2 regions of the Tritonibacter sp. AK171 genome follow, and region 2 is predicted to be linked to the other one. Evidence: riboswitches for the same ligand, from Rfam matches in the RefSeq annotation. Region 2 holds a riboswitch; the other holds the start of a gene.
What was found. Region 2 has a riboswitch for thiamine pyrophosphate ahead of thiB (thiamine ABC transporter substrate binding subunit). Riboswitches for the same ligand answer to the same signal wherever they lie in the genome.
Positions count from the first base shown of each region.

Region 1: another riboswitch for thiamine pyrophosphate. It lies ahead of thiC (phosphomethylpyrimidine synthase ThiC); the one in region 2 lies ahead of thiB (thiamine ABC transporter substrate binding subunit).

Region 1 covers NZ_CP126134.1:769,631-780,335, reverse strand. Annotated here, with positions in the region: gene hisF (imidazole glycerol phosphate synthase subunit HisF) at 1-445, shown strand, start outside; gene QNI81_RS03685 (phosphoribosyl-ATP diphosphatase) at 442-759, shown strand; tRNA gene QNI81_RS03680 (tRNA-Tyr) at 1,089-1,172, opposite strand; gene rlmB (23S rRNA (guanosine(2251)-2'-O)-methyltransferase RlmB) at 1,292-2,080, shown strand; gene QNI81_RS03670 (hypothetical protein) at 2,267-2,440, shown strand; gene QNI81_RS03665 (YHS domain-containing (seleno)protein) at 2,613-3,095, shown strand; gene QNI81_RS03660 (CoA-binding protein) at 3,403-3,867, shown strand; gene QNI81_RS03655 (DUF2478 domain-containing protein) at 3,928-4,446, opposite strand; gene bioB (biotin synthase BioB) at 4,523-5,500, opposite strand; TPP riboswitch at 5,717-5,837, shown strand; gene thiC (phosphomethylpyrimidine synthase ThiC) at 5,958-7,772, shown strand; gene QNI81_RS03640 (LamB/YcsF family protein) at 7,939-8,712, opposite strand; gene QNI81_RS03635 (5-oxoprolinase subunit C family protein) at 8,740-9,765, opposite strand; gene QNI81_RS03630 (5-oxoprolinase subunit B family protein) at 9,762-10,532, opposite strand; gene QNI81_RS03625 (LysR substrate-binding domain-containing protein) at 10,669-10,705, shown strand, end outside.
Region 2 covers NZ_CP126134.1:2,837,825-2,848,529, reverse strand. Annotated here, with positions in the region: gene QNI81_RS13335 (thiamine/thiamine pyrophosphate ABC transporter permease ThiP) at 1-921, opposite strand, end outside; gene thiB (thiamine ABC transporter substrate binding subunit) at 897-1,874, opposite strand; TPP riboswitch at 1,925-2,031, opposite strand; gene aroC (chorismate synthase) at 2,349-3,452, shown strand; gene QNI81_RS13320 (methyl-accepting chemotaxis protein) at 3,860-5,662, shown strand; gene QNI81_RS13315 (nuclear transport factor 2 family protein) at 5,711-6,175, opposite strand; gene QNI81_RS13310 (winged helix-turn-helix transcriptional regulator) at 6,402-6,758, shown strand; tRNA gene QNI81_RS13305 (tRNA-Leu) at 6,801-6,887, opposite strand; tRNA gene QNI81_RS13300 (tRNA-Leu) at 7,048-7,134, opposite strand; gene QNI81_RS13295 (complex I NDUFA9 subunit family protein) at 7,326-8,315, shown strand; gene QNI81_RS13290 (undecaprenyl-diphosphate phosphatase) at 8,381-9,184, opposite strand; gene QNI81_RS13285 (NAD(P)-dependent oxidoreductase) at 9,419-10,705, shown strand, end outside.

The DNA.
Region 1 (10,705 bases), 1.1 Mb from region 2:
TGTGGCCAACCCGGATGTGATCCGCGAGGCCGCCGACCAGTTCGGCAGCCAGTGCATCGTCTGCGCCATCGACGCCAAATCCGTCGCCCCCGGCAAATGGGAGATCTTCACCCATGGCGGGCGCCGCGAGACCGGCATCGACGCGGTGGAATTCGCCCGTCTTGTAACCGCCAAAGGCGCGGGCGAGATCCTGCTGACCTCGATGGATCGCGACGGCACCAAATCGGGTTTCAACCTCGAGATGACCCGCGCGATTTCCGATGCGGTGGATGTGCCGGTGATTGCCTCTGGCGGTGTCGGCACTCTGGATCACCTCGTGGACGGTGTGACCAAAGGTGGCGCCAGCGCGGTCCTGGCCGCATCGATCTTCCACTTTGGCGAATACACGGTGCAAGAGGCCAAAGAGCACATGATCGCCAATGGCATCCCGATGAGGCTCCAATGACCCTGCTGCATGACCTCGAACAGACCATTCTGTCGCGCAAAGGCACCGATCCAGACACAAGCTGGACCGCGAAACTCTTGTCCAAAGGGCCGGAGAAATGTGCGGAGAAATTCGGCGAAGAAGCCATAGAGGCCATCATCGAGGCGGTGAAGGACGACAAGGCAGGGCTCGCGTCTGAGGGCGCGGATGTGCTCTATCATTTCCTGGTGATGCTGGCGGCGCGCGACGTGGCGCTGGATGATGTGCTCAAGGTTCTGGCCGAGCGTCAGGGCCTGAGCGGCATCGCCGAAAAAGCGGCCCGCCCCAAGGGATAGACCCTGCCGCTTTGCGTGCTCTCCCCTGCCAGCGAGGAGCGACACCCTGAAGGCGCAGCAAGACGCGCCACCAAGTCCACGGCGACTTGCGCGCGCCGCTATGCCAAACACACCTCAGCATAGAAAACGCAGGCTATGTGATTGCCCCTGCTCGGTGGCGTGCGAACATATTCTATGTCGAGGGAAAGAGGGAGTAAAACCACGCACAGCATCGCCGGCGCAGGAATGCGATGTTCGTGCGCAACTTCACAGAGCGCGCAAAAATCGGATAATTTTCAATCCGTTATACATGTATCACTGGGAGTTTAAATACCATCTCAGGAGTGAGATGGTGGGCGACCCTGGAATCGAACCAGGCGTGCGTCTCCGCGAGGGAGTTACAGTCCCCTGCCACACCTTGCGGCCTGTCGCCCACTGTCAGAAGCTTGTTGCACCTAACGTGGAGGCGTGATTACAAGCACCCCAATCGGGCGTCAACAGCAAAAGCACAACTTTTTTCGCCCACCTCGAATTTTGTTTTCCGGAGCGCGCCATGAACAAGAAACCCAGCAAGAAACCCTCCTGGGTGGTGGACAAAGAGAAGGCCAAGAAAGCTGCATCTGCCGAGACCGTCTGGCTTTTTGGTCTTCATGCTGTGCGCGACGCTCTGCTGAATCCAAAGCGTGAAAAACTGCGTCTTGTGGTGACATTGAATGCCCACAACAAACTTGAAGATGCGATCACCGACTCTGGGGTCACCCCCGAAGTGGTCGACCCGCGCAAATTCTCAGTGCCCATCGATCCCGGTTCGGTGCATCAGGGGGCGGCGCTGGAAGTAAAGCCTCTGAACTGGGGGGGGCTCGATGAAAACTGTATCGGGGCTGAGGTCCCGCGTGTGCTCCTGCTGGACCGGGTGACAGATCCCCATAACGTCGGTGCCATCCTGCGCTCTGCCGAGGTATTGGGAGCCTCTGCGGTGATTGGCACCCGGCACCATTCGGCGCCAGAGACAGGCGCGCTCGCCAAGACCGCATCGGGTGCGCTGGAACGTCAGCCCTATCTGCGGATGCGCAACCTCTCGGATACCATCGTTGCACTGCAACAAATGGGGTATCTGGTGCTGGGGCTGGACGGTGAGGCCGAAGAAACCATTGAAGAGGCCGTGGCAGGGCGCACCAAAGAGCCGATTGCGCTGGTGCTTGGCGCTGAGGGGCCGGGTTTGCGGCAGAAAACCAAGGAAACCGTGGATAAACTGGTCAAAATCGACGCAGCGCGGGGTTTTGGCTCGTTGAATGTTTCAAATGCGGCTGCACTCTCCCTATATGCATCTCTGAAGGGTTGAGGCACACAGGAGGTCCCCATCGCACATAAGAGCATTCCCGGAGGCAAGCTGATCATTTGCTGCTATTGCGGCGTGCAATCGGCCTTTGTCCCTGATGCAGCCCTGCATGCGCTGGTCTGTGGCACCTGTGGCGCGCCACTCTCGGCCCAAAAACAACGCCCCCTCAGCGAACACAAGGGGGCGAAGATGCCAAAGGCGACAAAACCCTCCAAGGCGAAAAAGCCCAAGAAGTCCAAATCGGGGGACTGGGGCGCGCTCGCTTACGAGTTGGCCAATGCCAAGCTGATGAAGAAGCATAAGAAGAAAAAGAAATCCTCCTGGAAGAAAGTCTTTGATGTGATCGAGGATATTTTCGACTGAAGGAGAGGCGCGCCGGTTCAGGGCAATCGCATCTGCGCAGTTGCTGTGTCCTCACGGCTGCAGTGGCGCGCCGCTTTGCGCACAGAGCATTCACTTTCCCGTTTAGTCCCTTTTCTGATGACGCGAGCTTGGGCATTCTCCGGCGCGATACGAACAAACGGAGATCTACCGGGTGCTGACCGACTGTCTGACATATATTCTGCGTGGCACTGGCCTTGCTCTTGCGCTCGGGGGGGCGGTGTCGTTTTTGCCCTCGTCCGAAGCCAAGGCACAAACGGTTTATGTGGCGGTGCAGGATGGGCTGGCGATTGGGGGGTATGATCCGGTGTCCTTCCATGTGGCGCATGAACCGATGAAGGGGCATGAAGACCACGCCTTGATGTGGAAAGGGGCGGTCTGGCTGTTTCATTCAGCGCAAAATCAATCCCGGTTCGAGGCCAATCCTCGCGCCTTTGCACCGCGATTTGGCGGGCATTGCGCCTACGGGTTGGCGCGTGGGAAAGTCTTTGAAGGCGATCCTGACACATGGGAAATTGTGGACGGGCAACTCTATCTTTTCCGCACGCCGCGTGGGCGCAGCCTGTGGCTGGAGGATCAAAACCAGATGATCGAGGCTGCTCATGCAGAATGGCCCGACGCGCTGCATCAGGACTGATCCGCTCAGCCTGTTTTCCGCGCTGACGTCGCAGCGCGCGGTGTGGCACTGGCGCTCTTGTCAAGTTTCAAAGCTCGCACCTTATTCACGAAAACGAGAGCGCCCCTTTTTTTGGAATATAAACGCCCCAGATTCTTAATCAGACTGTGGCACTGGAACCGCCATAGATCTTTTTCACTGTCCCTCGTTCCACACCTCGCGCCCGAAGCAATTTCGGGCGCTTTTTTCTTGCCCTGTTGGGGGGCCTGTTCGCCCACCCCGCGCGAGAGGGCTTGCACGCGCTAGCCGGGGCTTACACAGTGTCTTTATGTATTCTGATGCGCTCCTGACCGATATCTTGCGCCGAACACGCAGCATTGCCGTGGTCGGGGTCTCTGCCAATCCCGTGCGACCGAGTTTTTATGTCGCCCGATACCTGTCGCTGAAAGGCTACCGGGTGATTCCGGTAAACCCCGGTCACGCTGGCAAGGAGCTCTTTGGTGAGACCGTGCGCGCGACACTTGCCGACATTGAAGAGCCGGTGGATATGGTCGATATCTTTCGCCGATCAGAAGCGGTTCCAGAGATTGTCGACGAGGCGCTTATGGCTTTTGGGTCGTTGCAGACGATCTGGATGCAGATCGGGGTCGAGCACAAAGACGCGGCGGCACAGGCTGAAGCGCGTGGCGTTACGGTGATTCAGAACCGCTGCCCCAAGATCGAATATCAACGCTTGTTTGGCGAGTTGCGGCAAGGCGGCTTTGCCACTGGGATCATATCGTCAAAACTCTGATCCCGCCGGGGCGCTGCCCCGGACCCCGAGATATTTTTGAGAAGATGAAGGGGCTGGGCCTCAGACCGGTTGGGAAATTGCAGCCTCAACCCAAGCCACCAGCGCATCCAGATCCGGGGCGGCTTCTTGGGAGACGCCTTCGGCAAAGCTCTCGAAGGCGGCGACATTCATGCGATTGACGCCGCAGACCACGGGCAGCCCCATGGCCAGCGCCTCACCGATGAGGGGGCGCATGCCGCGCCCGTCGGCCTCGTGTTTGCCGAATTTGTTGACGATCAGGACTTGTGGGGCCGGTATTGCATCCAGCGCGCTGGTCACAAGGCCAACCGCGCGTTCGAGCGCCTCTGGGTTGAGGCGACAGCCGCGGGCCCCTTCGCCCAGCGATTGCGAGATGCGAATGGTTTCGCCATCGGGCAACACGCGCACGTCCATATCGCAGAGCTTGTTGTCATAGCATTCGGTATTGGTCTGCACGATGCCTGCGGTGCGGATACCCTGTGCGGCGAGCCGCTCTGCCAGAGCGGTCAGCAGGCGATCCGTGGCGCCGCGTTCGGTGGTCATCACATAGGCAAGCTGCATGGGGTCGTCCTTTGCATATCTTCCGCGCGAGCCTAGCGTGAAAGATATGCCGCCGCCAGAGCACTGTTGTCGCAGATTAGCGCGTACCGTGCGTTCCTGCGGCCATGGCGCTGAGGCCAAGCCGTTCGAACAGCGCCTCGTCCGCGTCCTCTTCAGGATTGTCCGCCGTCAGGAGCGTGTCGCCCATAAAGATGGAATTGGCCCCGGCAAAAATGCACATCGCCTGCAGTTCATCGCTCATTTCGGTGCGCCCGGCCGAGAGCCGCACATGCGCGCGCGGCATCAGGATGCGGGCCAGCGCGATGGTACGGACGAATTCGATCGGATCGAGCGGAGGCGTGTCGGCCAGTGGCGTATCTGCCATCGGAATCAGCATGTTGATCGGCACCGATTGCGGATGTTCCGGCAGCGTCGCGAGGCTCAGCAGCATGTCGATGCGGTCGCCGCGCTCTTCGCCCACGCCAAGGATGCCGCCAGAGCAGACGTTGATCCCGGCCTCGCGCACCCGCGCCAGGGTTTCTAACCGATCCGCAAAGCTGCGGGTGGTGATGACCTCCGGGTAGTAGCGCTCTGAGGTGTCGATGTTGTGATTGTAGTAATCCAGCCCCGCATCCCGCAGGCGCAGCACCTGATCCTGCTCCAGCATACCCAGCGTCATGCAGGTCTCCATCCCCAGCGCCTTGACGCCTTCGATCATCGCTTCCAGCTGGGCCATGTCGCGCGTCTTGGGGCTACGCCATGCCGCGCCCATGCAGTAGCGCGTGGCACCAGCGTCGCGGGCCTTCTTGGCCTCGGCGATGACACGCTGCACCTCGATCAGTTTGGACGCCGGGAGCTGCGCGCCATTACGTGCCGATTGCGAACAATAGGCGCAATCCTCGGCGCAGCCGCCGGTCTTGATCGACAGGAGGCGCGATTTTTGCACCGCGTTGGGATCAAACATCTGGCGGTGCAGGCTCTGGGCCTGAAACAGCAGATCCATGAAGGGTTGGGCATAGATCTCCTCTGCCTCCTGCCGGGTCCAGTCGGTGCGGATAAGGGGCGTATCGAGCATGGAAAAACCTCGCTGGGCAGATGGCAGGGGACACGCCAAAGGCGATCTCTCATTTTATAGATAATATATAAAATGAGTCGCAAGGGCTTAAATCCTTGATCTTTAGTCGCTTTGAAGGCGTCTCGCGCCCCTGAGCGCCCGGAAGACGCGAAAAGGGACCCATTGAAAGGGCGATGGAAAATCCGCTTGACGCACCACACCCCCCTCCCCTACCCCTAAGGCACGCAGGGGAGTCCCGCCGAGGGGACTGAGAGGCAGACAGGGAGAAATCCCGGTGACGCGACCCTTAGAACCTGACCCAGTTGATACTGGCGTAGGAAGCTAGGACAGCCGCGCACCGCCCCCGTTCAGGGTGCGTTCGCGCTGATCTGATACGGCAGGATCTGAACATCCTGCCCCGTTTTCCTGAGGCCCGGCTCAATTGGTGTTTTTGAGAATGGACTCGAGGAGCACCAAGATGAACGTCCCCAACCCAAAGATCACCACAGGCGCATTGCCCGCCTCTCGTAAGATCTATGTGGCAGGCGAGATGCATGAAGGCATCCGCGTGCCGATGCGCGAAATTGCCACCCACCCCACCGCGGGCGAAGCGCCGCTGCCGGTCTATGACAGCTCCGGGCCCTATACCGATCCCGATGTGTTGACCGACATTCGCGACGGATTGGCCCCGTTGCGCGCGGCGTGGATCAAGGCGCGCGGCGATGTTGAGGCCTACACTGGCCGGAATGTGACCGCTGCAGACAATGGCTTTGTCGCAGGTGACCGGCTGGTGCCGGAATTTCCTGTGAAACCGGCCCCTTTGCGCGGGACCGGGGATGCAGCACCGACCCAGCTGGCCTATGCGCGCGCTGGCATCATTACGCCCGAGATGGAGTTCGTGGCGATCCGCGAAAACCAGCTCAGGGAGCTGTCCCCCTGTCATGGCGCGCGCGATGGGGAGGATTTTGGCGCAAATATCCCCGACTATGTGACGCCGGAGTTCGTGCGCGCCGAAATCGCCGCAGGGCGCGCCATCATCCCCGCCAATATCAACCACCCGGAGCTGGAGCCGATGATCATCGGTCGCAATTTCAAGGTGAAGATCAACGCCAATATGGGCACCTCGGCGGTGACCTCCTCAATGGAGGAAGAGGTGGACAAACTGGTCTGGGCGATCCGCTGGGGCGCGGATACGGTGATGGATCTGTCCACTGGGCGCAACATCCATAACACCCGGGAATGGATCATCCGTAACAGCCCGGTGCCGATCGGCACCGTGCCGATCTATCAGGCGCTGGAGAAGGTGAACGGTATCGCCGAGGACCTGACTTGGGAGGTATTCCGCGACACGCTGATCGAGCAGGCGGAACAAGGCGTCGACTATTTCACCATCCATGCGGGCGTGCGGCTGCATATGGTGCCGATGACCGTGGAACGCGTCACCGGGATCGTGTCGCGCGGTGGGTCGATCATGGCGAAGTGGTGCCTGCATCATCACAAGGAGAGCTTCCTTTATGAGCACTTCGAGGAAATCTGCGACATTTGCCGCCGCTATGATGTGTCGTTTTCATTGGGCGATGGCTTGCGTCCGGGTTCGATTGCCGATGCCAATGACGCCGCGCAATTTGCCGAGCTGGAAACGCTGGGCGAGCTGACCAAGATCGCCTGGACCAAGGACTGTCAGGTGATGATCGAAGGGCCGGGCCATGTGGCCATGCACAAGATCAAGGAGAACATGGACAAGCAGCTGGAGTGCTGCCACGAGGCGCCGTTTTACACGCTGGGCCCGCTCACCACGGATATTGCGCCGGGGTACGATCATATCACCTCCGGCATTGGTGCGGCGATGATCGGCTGGTTTGGTTGCGCGATGCTCTGCTACGTGACGCCGAAGGAACATCTGGGCCTGCCGGACCGCGATGACGTCAAAACCGGGGTGATCACCTATAAAATCGCCGCCCATGCCGCTGATCTGGCCAAGGGTCTGCCCGGCGCGCAGCGGCGCGATGATGCGCTGAGCCGCGCGCGGTTTGAATTCCGCTGGGAAGATCAGTTCAACCTGTCTCTCGACCCGGAAACGGCACAGAGCTTCCACGATGAGACCCTGCCCAAAGAGGCCCATAAGGTGGCACATTTCTGCTCCATGTGCGGGCCGAAATTCTGCTCTATGCGGATCAGCCACGACATCCGCGCCGAGGCTCAGAAAGAGGGATTTGAGGCGATGGCGGCGAAATTCCGCGAAGGCGGTGAACTCTATGTGCCACTGAAAGAAACCACGCCAGAAGAGGCCTGAGCGCTGCCGTAGCCACCTGTTGCGCTGCCTGTGCGCCTCTTTAGGCGCGCGGGCAGCGCCCGGCCCAACGGGAGGTCGGGTCCCACCTTGAAAAGGTGGGGCATGACCGACGGGCGGGAGCCTCCCCGCCGCAGCCTGCCCAAATCAGGCCCAGATCAGCGCCTGATCAGAGCGGCTTGCCATCGAACTGCTGCAAGGTGACGCCCGCCGCCTCAAGCTGGCGACGCACCGCGCGCGCGATGTCCAGCGCTTCGGGCGTGTCGCCGTGCAGGCAAATGGTGTCGATGCGCGCCGGAATACGGCTTCCGTCCTCGGCCAGAATCGCACCCTCTTTCACCATCTGGGTGATCCGCTGCCCGGCGCGATCCGCATCGTGGATCACCGCCCCCGGCAGCGCGCGATCCACAAGGGTTGCATCGGCGTTATAGGCGCGGTCGGCAAAGATCTCGCAAGCGACATTGCAGCCCAAGGTCTCGGCTGCGGCCTGTTGCTGCGTGCCCGCCATCACCATGATGATGATCTCCGGTGCCACCCGCAGGGCAGCCTCATAACAGGCGCGCGCCATGTCATGATCGGCTGCAGCCATATTGGCCATGGCCCCGTGCAGTTTCAGGTGACGCACCTTGCCCCCGGCGGCCTCTGCCATCGCTTGCGCCGCCCCCACCTGATATTGCACCAGATTGGCCAGGCTCTCATGCGGCAGGTGCAGCTTGCGGCGGCCAAATCCCTGCAGATCGGGAAAGCCCGGATGCGCGCCAATGCCAACGCCGCGCGCCACCGCATCGGCCATGGTGCGCGCCATCACATCCCAATCGCCCGCATGCACACCGCAGGCCACATTGGCCGAGGTCACGACGTCCAACACCTCAGCATCGCGCCCCATCACCCAAGGGCCAAAGCTCTCGCCCATGTCGGCATTCAGATCAACGGTAGATGTCATGGGGCATGGCCCTCCTCGGTCTTTGGTTTACAGTCCCTCATCCAGCTCACGGCCAGCGGTGACACCGCCCACGAGTTGATAGGACAAAAGATCGCGCATGCTGGCCGGGTCGCGCAACAGCGGCGCAAGGCGTGACGGCAGTCGCTCCAGATCCGCCAAGGCGCGGCGCTCCAGCTCTATGGCCTCGTCCAGTGAAACCAGCGTGAACCGGAACTCAGCCCCCGCCTGCGCCTGCGCCACACGCGGCATATCGCAGGGCAGCACCGAGCCGATGCGGGGATAGCCGCCGGTGGTCTGGCATTCGCTCATCAAAACATAAGGCGTGCCATCGCCCGTGACCTGAATGTCGCCGGGCGCGATCACCTCAGACAGGACACTCAAGCCCCCCTCAAGCGCAAACCCCTGCCCCTCCGGCAAGAGCCGCACACCCATGCGATTGGCGCGGCTGTCGCGGCTGAACCGGACCTCCTGGAAGCGGGCCACCTCTGCATCGCCAAAAAGGCCGGTCTGAAGGCTTGGCACCATGCGCAAACGGCCGCCCTCCAGACGGGGTTCCGGCTCAAGCGTCATATTGACCGCACCACCTGCATCACGGCCCAAGGGCAGCTCGGTGCCATCTGTAAGTCGCGCGCCAAGGCCTGACGCGAGATGCGCACTACGCGCGCCAAGCTGCAATTCGCTTGCGATGCCACCGCCAAGGTGCAGATAGCCGTAAGAGCCCGCCCGCACCGCGCCGATGGTCAGGTGCACGCCCGCGGGCAGCAGGTGGCTGGCGTTCCAGCGCAGCACCGTACCATCCTGAAGTGTCGCCCCCATGGGCGCGCCGGTGAGGGCAATACGGGTGTCATGCGTGACCTCAAACGTGCCGCCAAGCCCGGCCATTTCAATCGCCGCCGTGCCGGGGTCGTGCCCCAAAAGTGCCGCCCCCTCGTAGAGGGCCAGCCGATCCGCTGCCCCGCCACGCGACAGACCAAACACCAGATAGCCGCTGCGGCCAAGGTCCTGCACGCTGAGGCCCGGCCCCGCGCGGTGAATAATCAGACGCGCGCTCATGCCAGCACCTCGGATGTGGCACCACCATCTGCGCCCGCATCGTCAAGGGCGGCGTAGCGCTCGGGCGAGATCGGCTCAAACAGCACCTCATCGCCGGGGCGCAGCACAAATGGCTCTGGCGCGTCGGGGCGGAACAGGCGAAAGCGAGTCTGGCCGATGTGACGCCAGCCAGTGGGGGTGGTGACAGAAAACAGGACGATCTGGCGGATCGCCACCACCACCGCACCCTCGGGCACCTGCGGCGTGAGCTCGGTCTGGCGCGGAATATCAAAGGCAGGTGGCAGCTCGCCCAGGTAGGGCTGACCGGGGGCAAAGCCGATGGTCTGCACCCGCAGCCGGGTCTGCGCAATCTGCTGGATTGCCTCATCTGCAGTCAGCCCCGCACGCGCGGCGGCCTCCTCAAGCTGGGGGGCGAGATCGGTGCCAAAGACCGTCGGCACCCGCCAAAGCCTGCGCCCCTGCGGCAATGTTGCGCCATACCAATCGCGCGTTTTCAGCAATGCCCGAACCTGCGCCATCATCGCGTCATGGGCACATCCCAGCGGGTCAAACCGCAGATAGGTCGAGACCAGCGAGGTGGAGGTTTCCTCGATTGCCGCCCAGCCAGCCGCCTCGACCGCGGCGCGAAACGCAAGGGCGGCGCGGTTGGCGGGTTCGCTCAGACTGTCGGCAAAGCGCACCACCACGCCGTCAAACCCGGCAGTTGCGACCTTGGGCCATTGCTTATCCCCTGTGGGGACCGGAGCAGATGAAGGGCTGTTTGTCATGGCATATGACTGCCAGCGGTTGCGGCGAAACACCAGACCCAAATGTCGGTAGTAACTGGCCTTTTGTCGGGAAGCCTCTCGCCAAGTGGCGGCTTGCGGCCCATAGTTGCAAGACCCTAGCCATGAGCACGCATGTATGTCTCGCCGCCATTATAACCTGCCGCCTCTGACAA
Region 2 (10,705 bases):
TACGGCAAGCAAAGGTAGCATGAGAAAAAGCGCTGCGGCTGCGATCCAGAACCCGTCGATTATGCGTGCACAGGTTCCTTTGCCATCCCAACGTATCACGGCACGATCAAGACCCGTGCCAAACCCCTCAGTCGAAGAGGCTTTGAGCGCTAGAAATGCGGCCACCACTGTCAGGACAAGCTGCACGCCCGACAGCATCGCAGCCCGTCCAAGGTCAAAATCAAAGTGAAAGGCCTGATAAATCGCCAATTCGATCGTGGTGGCTTTGGGACCACCACCCAGGGTCAGCGCAACCGCGAAGCTCGACAAGCAGATGGCAAAGATCACCGCAGCCGTTCCCGGCACGACTTGCCGCAGCATTGGGGCTTCGGTCAGTTGCCACATGGCGCGAGGGCCTGCATTCAGTTGTGCAGCAAGGCGAAACCGTTCTGCTGGGATTTCTTGCCAGCCCTGCAGAATCAGTCGGGTCGCCAAGGGAAGATTAAAGAACACATGCGCGATCACCACCCCATGCAGCCCATAGATCTGCACAGGCGGCAGACCCGCAAGCCCAAGTAGATCGCTCAGCCAGCCCGAGCGGCCAAACACAGAGAGTAGCCCGAGAATTGCAACAATGACGGGCAGGATAAATGGCGCACCCAATAGGGTGATCAATACACGCCGCCCGAAAAACCGCCGCCGTGCTAGCGCTTTTGCCACCGGGATTGCCAGCGCCACGCTCAAGAGCGCCGACAGGCTGGCCTGCACCAGCGTGAAACGCAATGCCGCCCAATCGGCGGCTGCAAAACCACTAAGGTCATCTGCCCTCAATGCCACCGCAACAAGAGTGCCCAAAACCAGAAGCGCCACCCCAAGGGCGGCGCAGGTTCCGGGCCAGATCGCGACCACAGGCAAGGTTACTGGCTGAGCGCTGCGCGCCATTCGTCCAGCGCCTCGGCGCGTATAGATGCGGCTTCCTTTTCGGGCAGCAGCAGAGATTTTTCCGGGCTGACGAGGGTTTCAAACCCCTGAGGCAGACCTTCGGAGGGACTTACCGCCGGATACATCCAGTTTGTGGTCGGGATAACCGATTGGAAAGCATCAGATACCATGAACTGCAGGAACTGATCCGCCAGCTCTGGCTGGTCGCTTGCGGCAAGTTTGCCCGCAACTTCGACCTGCATGTAGTGTCCTTCGTCAAAAAGCGCCGCCGCTTTGCTGTCGTCGTTTTCGGCAATCAGATGGTAGGCAGGCGAGGTGGTGTAAGAGAGCACCATGTCGGCCTCGCCTTCGAGAAAGAGACCATAGGCCTCCGACCATCCTTTGGTCACGGTGACGATGTTGTCACTGAGGCTTTCCCAGATTGCGGGGGCCTCATCTGCATAGGCGGCCTTAACCCACATCAGCAGGCCCAGCCCCGGTGTTGAAGAACGCGGGTCCTGAATGACGATTTTCACGTCGCTCTCACCCAGGGCTTTGAAGTTCGACGGCACATCGGCATCCGCGCCGTGGACAAAGGCAAAATAACCCCAGTCGTAAGGAGCAAAATGCGTATCGTTCCACTCGATCGGCAGCGCATATTCCGCTGTGACAGACATCGGTGCAAAGAGACCCGTTTCTTTGGCTGCTGCGGTCAGATTGGTGTCGAGCCCCAACACGATATCGGCATCTGAACGTTCGCCTTCCAATTTGATCCGCGCAAGTAAGGCTGCGCCATCACCTGCCCCAACGAACTTAAGATCACAGTCACAGGTGGCCTCAAACGCGGCTTCTACAGCGGGGCCGGGCCCCCATTCCGAAACAAAGCTGTCGTATGTGTAGACCACCAACTGAGGTGTGTCTGCCGAGGCAGCGGTGGCAACCAATGTGGCGCTCGCAAGGATGAGGGATTTCATGTTGTCCTCCAATGCGGCGTTGGTAAGGAGGAGACTGAGCGCTATTGCTCCAAATCGTCCCAAACCTTCCCTCCGCCGGTATAATCCGGTTCAGGTTCAGCGGGTTCGCCAGATCGGCATCTCAGCGCAATATTTACGCGCACCCCGAGGTGGGGTGACACTAGGTGTGGTTGCATGGCTTGGCAAGGTGGCGCATGCGAGGCGCTGCCTCGCGCTCCGAGATATTTTGAGTTAGAAGAAGGCCTAAGTCCCCCGTTCTTCTAACCTGAAGTATCCCGGGGGTGAGGCCCACGGGGCCGAGGGGGCAGCGCCCCCCTTTGAATGCACTCTGCCATCCGTGTTGTGTTCACGGGCTTACTGTTTTGCAGACGAAGAAGGGGGATTTTTCTGTCCTTTGTGTGGGAGTAATGCGCGGATCTCTTTTCCCCGGCGGGCTTTGCCGCTAAAGGAACAAACCAAAGGAGACCCGCGCGCATGTCCATGAATTCTTTCGGCCACCTTTTTCGTGTCACCACTTGGGGTGAAAGCCATGGGCCCGCTTTGGGAGCGATTGTGGATGGTTGCCCGCCCAATGTGCCCATCTCACCAGAGATGTTGCAGCACTGGCTGGATAAACGTCGTCCCGGTCAAAACAAGAATACCACGCAGCGCAATGAGCCGGATGCCGTGAAAATCCTGTCGGGCGTGTTTGAGGGCAAATCCACCGGGACACCGATCCAGTTGATGATCGAGAACACCGACCAGCGCTCAAAGGACTATGGCGAGATTGCGCAAACTTTCCGCCCGGGGCATGCGGACATCACCTACTTCCAGAAATATGGCAATCGTGACTATCGTGGTGGCGGGCGGTCTTCTGCACGCGAAACTGCGGCGCGAGTGGCTGCGGGCGGTGTTGCCCGCGAGGCGATCAAAGCGTTGGTGCCGGGGCTTGAGATCAAAGGTTATATGACCCGGATGGGTGAGATGGAGATTGACCGTACGCGCTTTGACTGGGCGGCGATTGATCAGAATGACTTCTGGATTCCCGATGCGGCGGCTGTTCAACCTTGGGAAGACTATCTGCAAGCCTTGCGCAAACAGCATGATTCGGTTGGTGCTGTGGTCGAAGTGGTTGCGCGCGGTGTACCTGCCGGTATCGGCGCGCCGATATATGGCAAGCTCGACACCGATCTTGCTGCCGCCATGATGTCGATTAACGCGGTCAAAGGCGTCGAGATTGGCGAAGGGATGCATGCGGCCCAGTTGAAAGGGTCTGAGAATGCCGATGAGATCTTCATGGGCAATGACGGCGCGCCGGTTTATTCGTCGAACCACGCAGGCGGCATTCTGGGTGGTATTTCTACCGGTCAGGATGTGGTGGTGCGTTTCGCTGTGAAGCCGACCTCGTCCATTCTCACGCCGCGCCAGTCGATCCGCAAGGATGGCACAACAACCGAAGTCATTACCAAAGGTCGACACGATCCCTGTGTAGGTATCCGCGCGGTACCTGTCGCCGAAGCGATGATGGCTTGCGTGATCCTTGATCACCTATTGCTGCACCGTGGACAGATTGGTGAAAATCAGGGCCATATCGGCTGAATTGGTCGCCGTTGACAGAATCATAGATTGCTGCATGGTGCGCTGCAGCTGCCTAGTCTGTGACTGTGGTGGTAAATGACGGTGCAAACGCGTCAGCTTTTGTTCTGCCAAGGCAGTATTTTGTGTTGCTCTCTTTGTTATTGTGCTCGCGGGAGGTGGCCTGGATGAATGGGCACCGTCTCCCAGGCGTTTTGCGCTGATTAAACTATAGAACACGCTTACTTATCTGCTAACCGGCTTGGCTAACATGATGCGCACGGCCTTGTATATTTCGGTTTTTCAAAACCGTCGGCGCGCAAAACACCGTTAAAAGTGAGTCCAGTTTTGTGGAATAGTCCGGGAGTTTGATAACGCTCTGTTTAGGTGCGGATGTTTAGAGACGAGGTATTCCACTGTGGAGGTGTCTTATGAAACATGCGTTCAACAGACTAGGTTTTCAGATCGGTTTCGGTGTTACCTTGTTGCTGTGCGGATTGGCCGCAGCGTTGTTTTTTGTCCTGTTTAATCAATCCAAAACCGCACTTGTCGACGCGGCAGAGACGCGGCAGGCGATGTCCATCAAAATCCTTGTGAATGAGATGGCACATTATCAGGATTTCGAGGTGACCACCGATGCCAACGGCGAGGTGTCTGGTCTGACGGCGCAATCAATCGTCGCGTTTGAGAACCATGACATGATCGACAGGGTCGGCTCAATTTCCGGGGAAACGGCTACGATCTTTGTCTGGGACGATGCAGAGCAAGATTTCGTACGCCGCACCACAAATATCATCAAAGATGATGGTGCGCGGGCAGTGGGGACCGTCCTCGGCAAAGCTAACCCGGTTTATGCGTCGATGATGAAGGGCGAGGTCTTTCGCGGGCAAGCCACCATCCTGGGGAAAGACTATTTCACCATTTATGTACCGGTCCTCAGCGAGGCCGGTGAGCCGCTTGGTATCTTCTATGTCGGTGTGGCAAAGGAAGCGCTGACAGTTGCGATCAACGAGATGTTGGTCGAGGGGGGCGTGATTGCTGTCCTCGGTCTTCTGGTGGCGATGGGACTAACAGTGATCGCGCTTCGGTACATGTTGCGTCCGATCCAATCGCTCGAGGTGGCGGTGACCGCGATCCGGGATGAAGATTACGACACGGTCGTTCCCTTCACCAATCGGCCCGACGGGATTGGTGGGGTGTCGCGCAGTGTTGAGCAGTTCCGCCAAAAACTCTCAAATGCTGTGGAAGATGAGCACCGCGCCAAAGAGCAACGCATGCGACAGGACGCGGCGGTTGCGCGGCTTCAGGAAGGGCTCGGCAGTTTGGCCAGCCGCGACTTGTCTCATCGCATTGGCGAAAATTCCGGCTTTCCCGAAGAATATGAGGGGCTGCGCAAAGATTTCGATGCGGTTGCAGAAAACCTTGCTGCGGCGATGGGAGAAATCGCAACCGTGGCCGAAAACCTCAGCGGTTCTGCAAGCGAAGTGGAAATGGTATCTTCTGATCTGTCGCGCCGCGTAGAGCGTCAGGCCGCAACGCTGGAAGAATCTGCAGCGGCGCTGGAAGAGCTGAATAACAGCGGTAAAAACGTGTCTGAGCGCATCCTTGAGGCCAATCATCTTGCCACGCAGAGTACCGACGTATCGCGCCGCAGTGGTGAGCAACTGGAAGAAGCCATCACGGCGATTGAGCAAATCGAACAGGCCTCTGGTGAGATCGACAAGATTGTCGGGCTGATCGAGGATATTGCGTTCCAGACCAACCTGCTTGCGCTCAACGCTGGGGTAGAAGCCGCCCGGGCAGGCGAGGCGGGACAAGGCTTTGCCGTGGTTGCAACCGAGGTGCGAAACCTTGCTCAGCGTGCGTCGGATTCGGTCGGAGAAATCCGTGCCCTTACACAAGGGAACATCAAGCAGGTCTCGGAAGGATCAAGGCTGGTAGCCACAACCGGAGAGTCAATCCGAGCGGTTCTTGAGCAGATCAATAACCTAGGTGCGCTTGTGTCTGATATCACCACCGAAGTGCAAAACCAGACGCAAGGTCTCAGCGAGATTAACATGGGTATCCGTGATCTGGATACTGCAACACAGGAAAGTGCGGCTGTGGCAAGCAACGCCGACACCGCCAGTGTTCGCATGAAGAATGATGCACAACGCCTGTCGCTGACCGTTTCGCAATTCAAACTGACGCAATCGGCGGGGAGCAGCCCGGTCAGCGCCATCGCGGCTGAATAAACCACGTAGAGGCGAACCTGCCAAATGGGTGGGTTCGCCTTCGTTCAATCAGAACATGGTGTTGCTGTTTGCAGCCTCTGATGGGACGGGCTGGATGACATCCCAGTGTTCAACGATCATGCCATCTTCCACCCGGAAGATGTCGACCACAGCCTCGCCTAGGTCTTCTTCGCCATTCGTAGACTGCACATGCAACCATACGAGATCACCGTCGGCGGCGCTGCGCACGATGCGGGCGCGGGATTCGGGATTTTCGGCAAAATATCCAGAGAAAAACGATACCAATGGGGCTTTGCCGTCGGGAACGTTCGGGTTGTGCTGAATATAGTCTTCGGCAATCACATCGCTGGCTGCGATGTTATGTTCGTTGAAGAACTGGTCATAGAATTCGACGACCAGCGCACGGTTGGCTTCTTCTGTCGCAAGGTCACGCTCTGAGATCTCTGCCAGAACAGAGAGGGGAGCCGCAGAGATCATTGCAGCAAGTGCGGTGGATTTGAGGATTTTGTTCATTTTCGTGTCCATTTTGTTGTGGCTCGAAATCAAATTACGGTGTGCCTGCCCGGATCATGATGTGGTCAGTTTGACTGTCAGTGCACCATGGGTATGAAGCATGCAAAACCGGTCTGATTTCGATCGCACGGGGACAGTTAGGAAGTGCCATTTCCCCGCGCAAGAAGTCACCGGACCGTGACTAGGTCACTGCGCAGTGACCTATAACCAGTTGAAAAGGTGAAGAATGACCAGCGAACCGACTCCCTTTGAGCAACCATGCCCGATCCGTGATGTCCTTGACCGGATTGGCGATCAGTGGAGTCTTCTGGTGCTGGAGGCGCTTTCGGAGCAGACGTGGCGCTTTAATACGTTGCAGCGTGAGATTGGCGATGTGTCAAAGCAGATGCTGTCAAAGACTCTCAGGCGCCTAGAGCAGGATGGGTTTGTGACGCGCGCGATTTACCCCGAGGTGCCGCCGCGAGTGGAATATGCGCTGACGGATCTGGGCCGCTCTTTCATGGAGCCGCTCAATATCTTGATTAACTGGGCGGATGTGCATCACCTTGCAATCGTGGAATCACGACGCGCCTGCCGAGAGTAATCGGTGGCATTTGCCAATATTTATAGTGTGTTCGGAAGGATATGGTGCCCAGAAGAGGACTCGAACCTCCACGTCCATACGGACACTAGCACCTGAAGCTAGCGCGTCTACCAATTCCGCCATCTGGGCACAGATGTCGTGAGGTGGGCGTATAAGCGGGAATCAACAGAGCAGCAAGTGGAAAAATGCGTTCGCGAAGGTTCAATGCCCAGTCTGCTCAATCACGGCAAAATGACGGGATAAGCCGTTTGCAAACAGCAACTTATCTAATTTTTATAAGGGGGATATATGGTGCCCAGAAGAGGACTCGAACCTCCACGTCCATACGGACACTAGCACCTGAAGCTAGCGCGTCTACCAATTCCGCCATCTGGGCACAGATGTCGTGAGAGCGGCGTATAAGCCGAGTCTTGGGGAGGGTCAAACGGAATTTTGACATTTTTGCAAAATCATGCGGCGTAACTGCTTCGGCTCTGGGGCTTGCGTCAATCAGCGACGTTTTGCGCCTTGTTTGAAAGGGGCCAGAGCGGTAAATCGGGACAACAGCTACGCGAGAGGAGCCAAGTCATGTCCAAACTGGTCACCATTTATGGCGGTTCAGGGTTTGTCGGTCGCTATATCGCGCGCCGCATGGCGAAAGAGGGCTGGCGCGTGCGCGTCGCAGTACGCCGCCCCAATGAGGCAATGCATGTCAAACCCTACGGCGTGCCCGGTCAGGTCGAGCCGGTGTTTTGCAACATCCGCGACGATGCCTCTGTTGCTGCGGTAATGGCGGGCTCAGATGCGGTGGTGAACTGCGTTGGCGTCCTGAATGAGATTGGCAAGAACACATTCTCCGCAGTTCAGTCTGAAGGCGCGGGGCGGATCGCCCGGATCGCGGCTGACACGGGGGTGGAGCGTCTGGTTCATGTCTCCGCCATTGGCGCAGATGCCGAGGGCGCCAGCGAATATGCCCGCACCAAGGCCGCGGGCGAGGCTGCGGTGCTTGAGGCTTTCCCCGATGCGATGATTCTACGGCCTTCCATTATCTTTGGTGCGGAAGATCAGTTCTTTAACCGGTTTGCGGGCATGACCCGATTTGGCCCGATCCTGCCGATCGCAGGGGGCGCCACCCGGTTCCAGCCTGTTTATGTCGATGATGTTGCCAAGGCCGCAGTCGCGGGGCTGACAGGATCTGCCGCGCCAGGCACCTATGAGCTTGGTGGTCCGGAGGTGAAGAGCTTTGCCGATCTGATGGCGCAGATGCTCGATGTGATCCACCGCCGCCGCATCGTCGTGTCTCTGCCGAATTTCGTCGCGCGCATCATGGCCTTTGGGTTTGATCTGGCGCAGTCCGCCACCTTTGGCCTGTTCACCAATGGTCTGCTGACCCGCGATCAGCTGAAGAACCTGAACAGCGACAATGTGGTGGCCGATGGGGCTAAGGGGCTGGCGGATCTTGGTATTGAGCCGGTCACGCTCGGTTCGGTGCTGCCCGACTATCTTTGGAAATTCCGTCCATCCGGACAGTATGACGAACTGATGAAATCCGCCGGAAACCTGCGCGGCGATGTCTAAGGCCAACGCCTGAGTTAAAGAGACGCTGAGAGGGTGCGATCTGGGTCGCACCCTTTTTGTTTGTCTTACTGATAGGCGATGATCAGTAGCGCGATGCCGAGCACCACCCGATATATGACGTAGGGGGTGAAGCTCACGGATTTGAGCAGACGCATCATCAGCGCAAGTGCTGCGAGAGCGGAGACCATCGCCAGCAGAGCCGCGATTCCCATGTCGCGCATCAATCCAACATCGGCATTCAGGGCCACCTCTGTTCCAAGCAGTAAGCCTGAAGCGATGATGGTGGGGATCGACATCAGCATGGCAATGCGTGCGCCGTCTTCGCGGTTGTACCCAAGGCCTCGTGCGCCTGTGATGGTAATGCCCGAACGGGATGTTCCCGGAATAAGGGCCAGCATTTGCCAGAGCCCCATGATCAGCGCGTCTTTTGGTCCCCAGTCGGAGGCGGTTTTGTGAGAGCTGCCGCGCTGGTCGGCTACATAGAGCACGATCCCGAAGATCAGCATGGTCCAGCCGATCACAGTGATAGAGCGCAGCGCGTCACTCAGGCCAGTGAAGTGTAAAGCAGCTCCGAAGATGACGGTTGGAATGGTCGCAACAATAAGCCCCAGCGCCAACCGCGCACCGGCTGTATCGATGCGTCCGGTCAATGCACGCGGAAGTCCCAAAATCGCTTCGCGCACGTCGCTCCAGAAGAACAATACCACCGCGGCAAGGGTGCCGACATGGACGGCTACATCAATGGCCTGCCCTTGATCCTCCATGCCGGTCAAGCTGGGGAGCAGAATCAGATGTCCGGAGGACGATACGGGAAGGAATTCGGTTATGCCCTGAATCAGGGCCACAAGGATCAGCTGAAGCAATGGCATAATATCTCTATCCGGGATGGCGCTGCAAAAGTGAAGCAGCTGTGCCGACTGTATAAGGCCATTGTTTTTATGGGGAAGTCCGTTTTTAGGTCCGAATCGGACCTAAAACAACTATACAATGGCTGAGAATTGGCTATTCACAGGGAGCTAGTTGTTAAATGGGTAACTTATGCTGACCTATTTAACATTCAGAGGCTCTGTACTATCGCCGCCAGCCAAAAGGAGAGTATCGCCGTGGCCAAGCAACCGATGCTGAAGTTCGTGAAGATTGATCGCGATATGCCCGTGAAGCGGGACGCGGACACGCGTAGAGAAGATTTCGACGAGATCTATGCGGAATTCGCGGCGGCCAAGGCGGAAGAGCAGGCGAGCCGGTGCAGCCAGTGTGGCGTGCCCTATTGCCAGTCGCATTGCCCCTTGCACAACAACATCCCCGACTGGCTGCGTCTGACCGCAACCGGGCGGCTTGAGGAAGCCTATGCAACCTCGCAGGCGACAAACACGTTTCCCGAAATCTGTGGTCGCATCTGCCCGCAGGATCGCCTCTGCGAGGGCAACTGTGTGATCGAACAATCCGGCCATGGCACCGTGACCATCGGTGCGGTCGAAAAGTACATCACTGACACCGCTTGGGATAAAGGCTGGGTGAAACCCAATGCGCCACTGGCAGAGCGCGAGGAATCCGTCGGTATCATTGGCGCAGGTCCAGGTGGTCTGGCGGCCGCCGATATGCTGCGCAAGGCTGGCGTGCAGGTCACCGTCTATGACCGCTATGATCGCGCGGGGGGGCTGCTGACTTATGGCATCCCCGGCTTCAAGCTGGAAAAAGAGATCGTCATGCGCCGCAATGAGCTGCTGGCAGAGGGTGGTGTGACCTTTGTGATGAACTGCAACATTGGCGAGGACATTTCCTTTGAGGAGATCCGGGCCAAGCATGATGCGGTCATCATTGCCACCGGCGTCTACAAGTCCCGTGATCTGAACATGCCGGGCTCTGGTGCGACGGGAATCGTCAAGGCGATTGACTTCCTGACCGCATCCAACCGGGTGGCGAACTTTGGTGACACCGTGCCCGAGTATGAGGACGGCACCTTCAATGCCAAGGGCAAGAAAGTCGTGGTCATCGGCGGCGGTGACACCGCGATGGACTGTGTGCGCACCTCGGTTCGTCAGGGCGCCGAGTCGGTGAAATGTCTCTATCGTCGTGACCGCGCCAATATGCCGGGCTCGCAGCGTGAAACGCAAAATGCCGAGGAAGAGGGCGTGATCTTTGAGTGGCTCTCGGCCCCCAAGGGGTTCACTGATGAAGCTGGCAAGGTTTCGGGTGTGATGGTGCAGAAGATGCGTCTGGGACAGCCCGATGCGTCGGGTCGTCAGGCCCCCGAAGTGATCGAGGGCGCGGATTACGTCGAAGAGGCCGATCTGGTCATCAAGGCGCTGGGCTTTGAGCCGGAAGAGCTGCCTACCTTGTGGGACCAGCCGAATCTGCCCGTGACCCGCTGGGGCACCATCAAGGCAGAG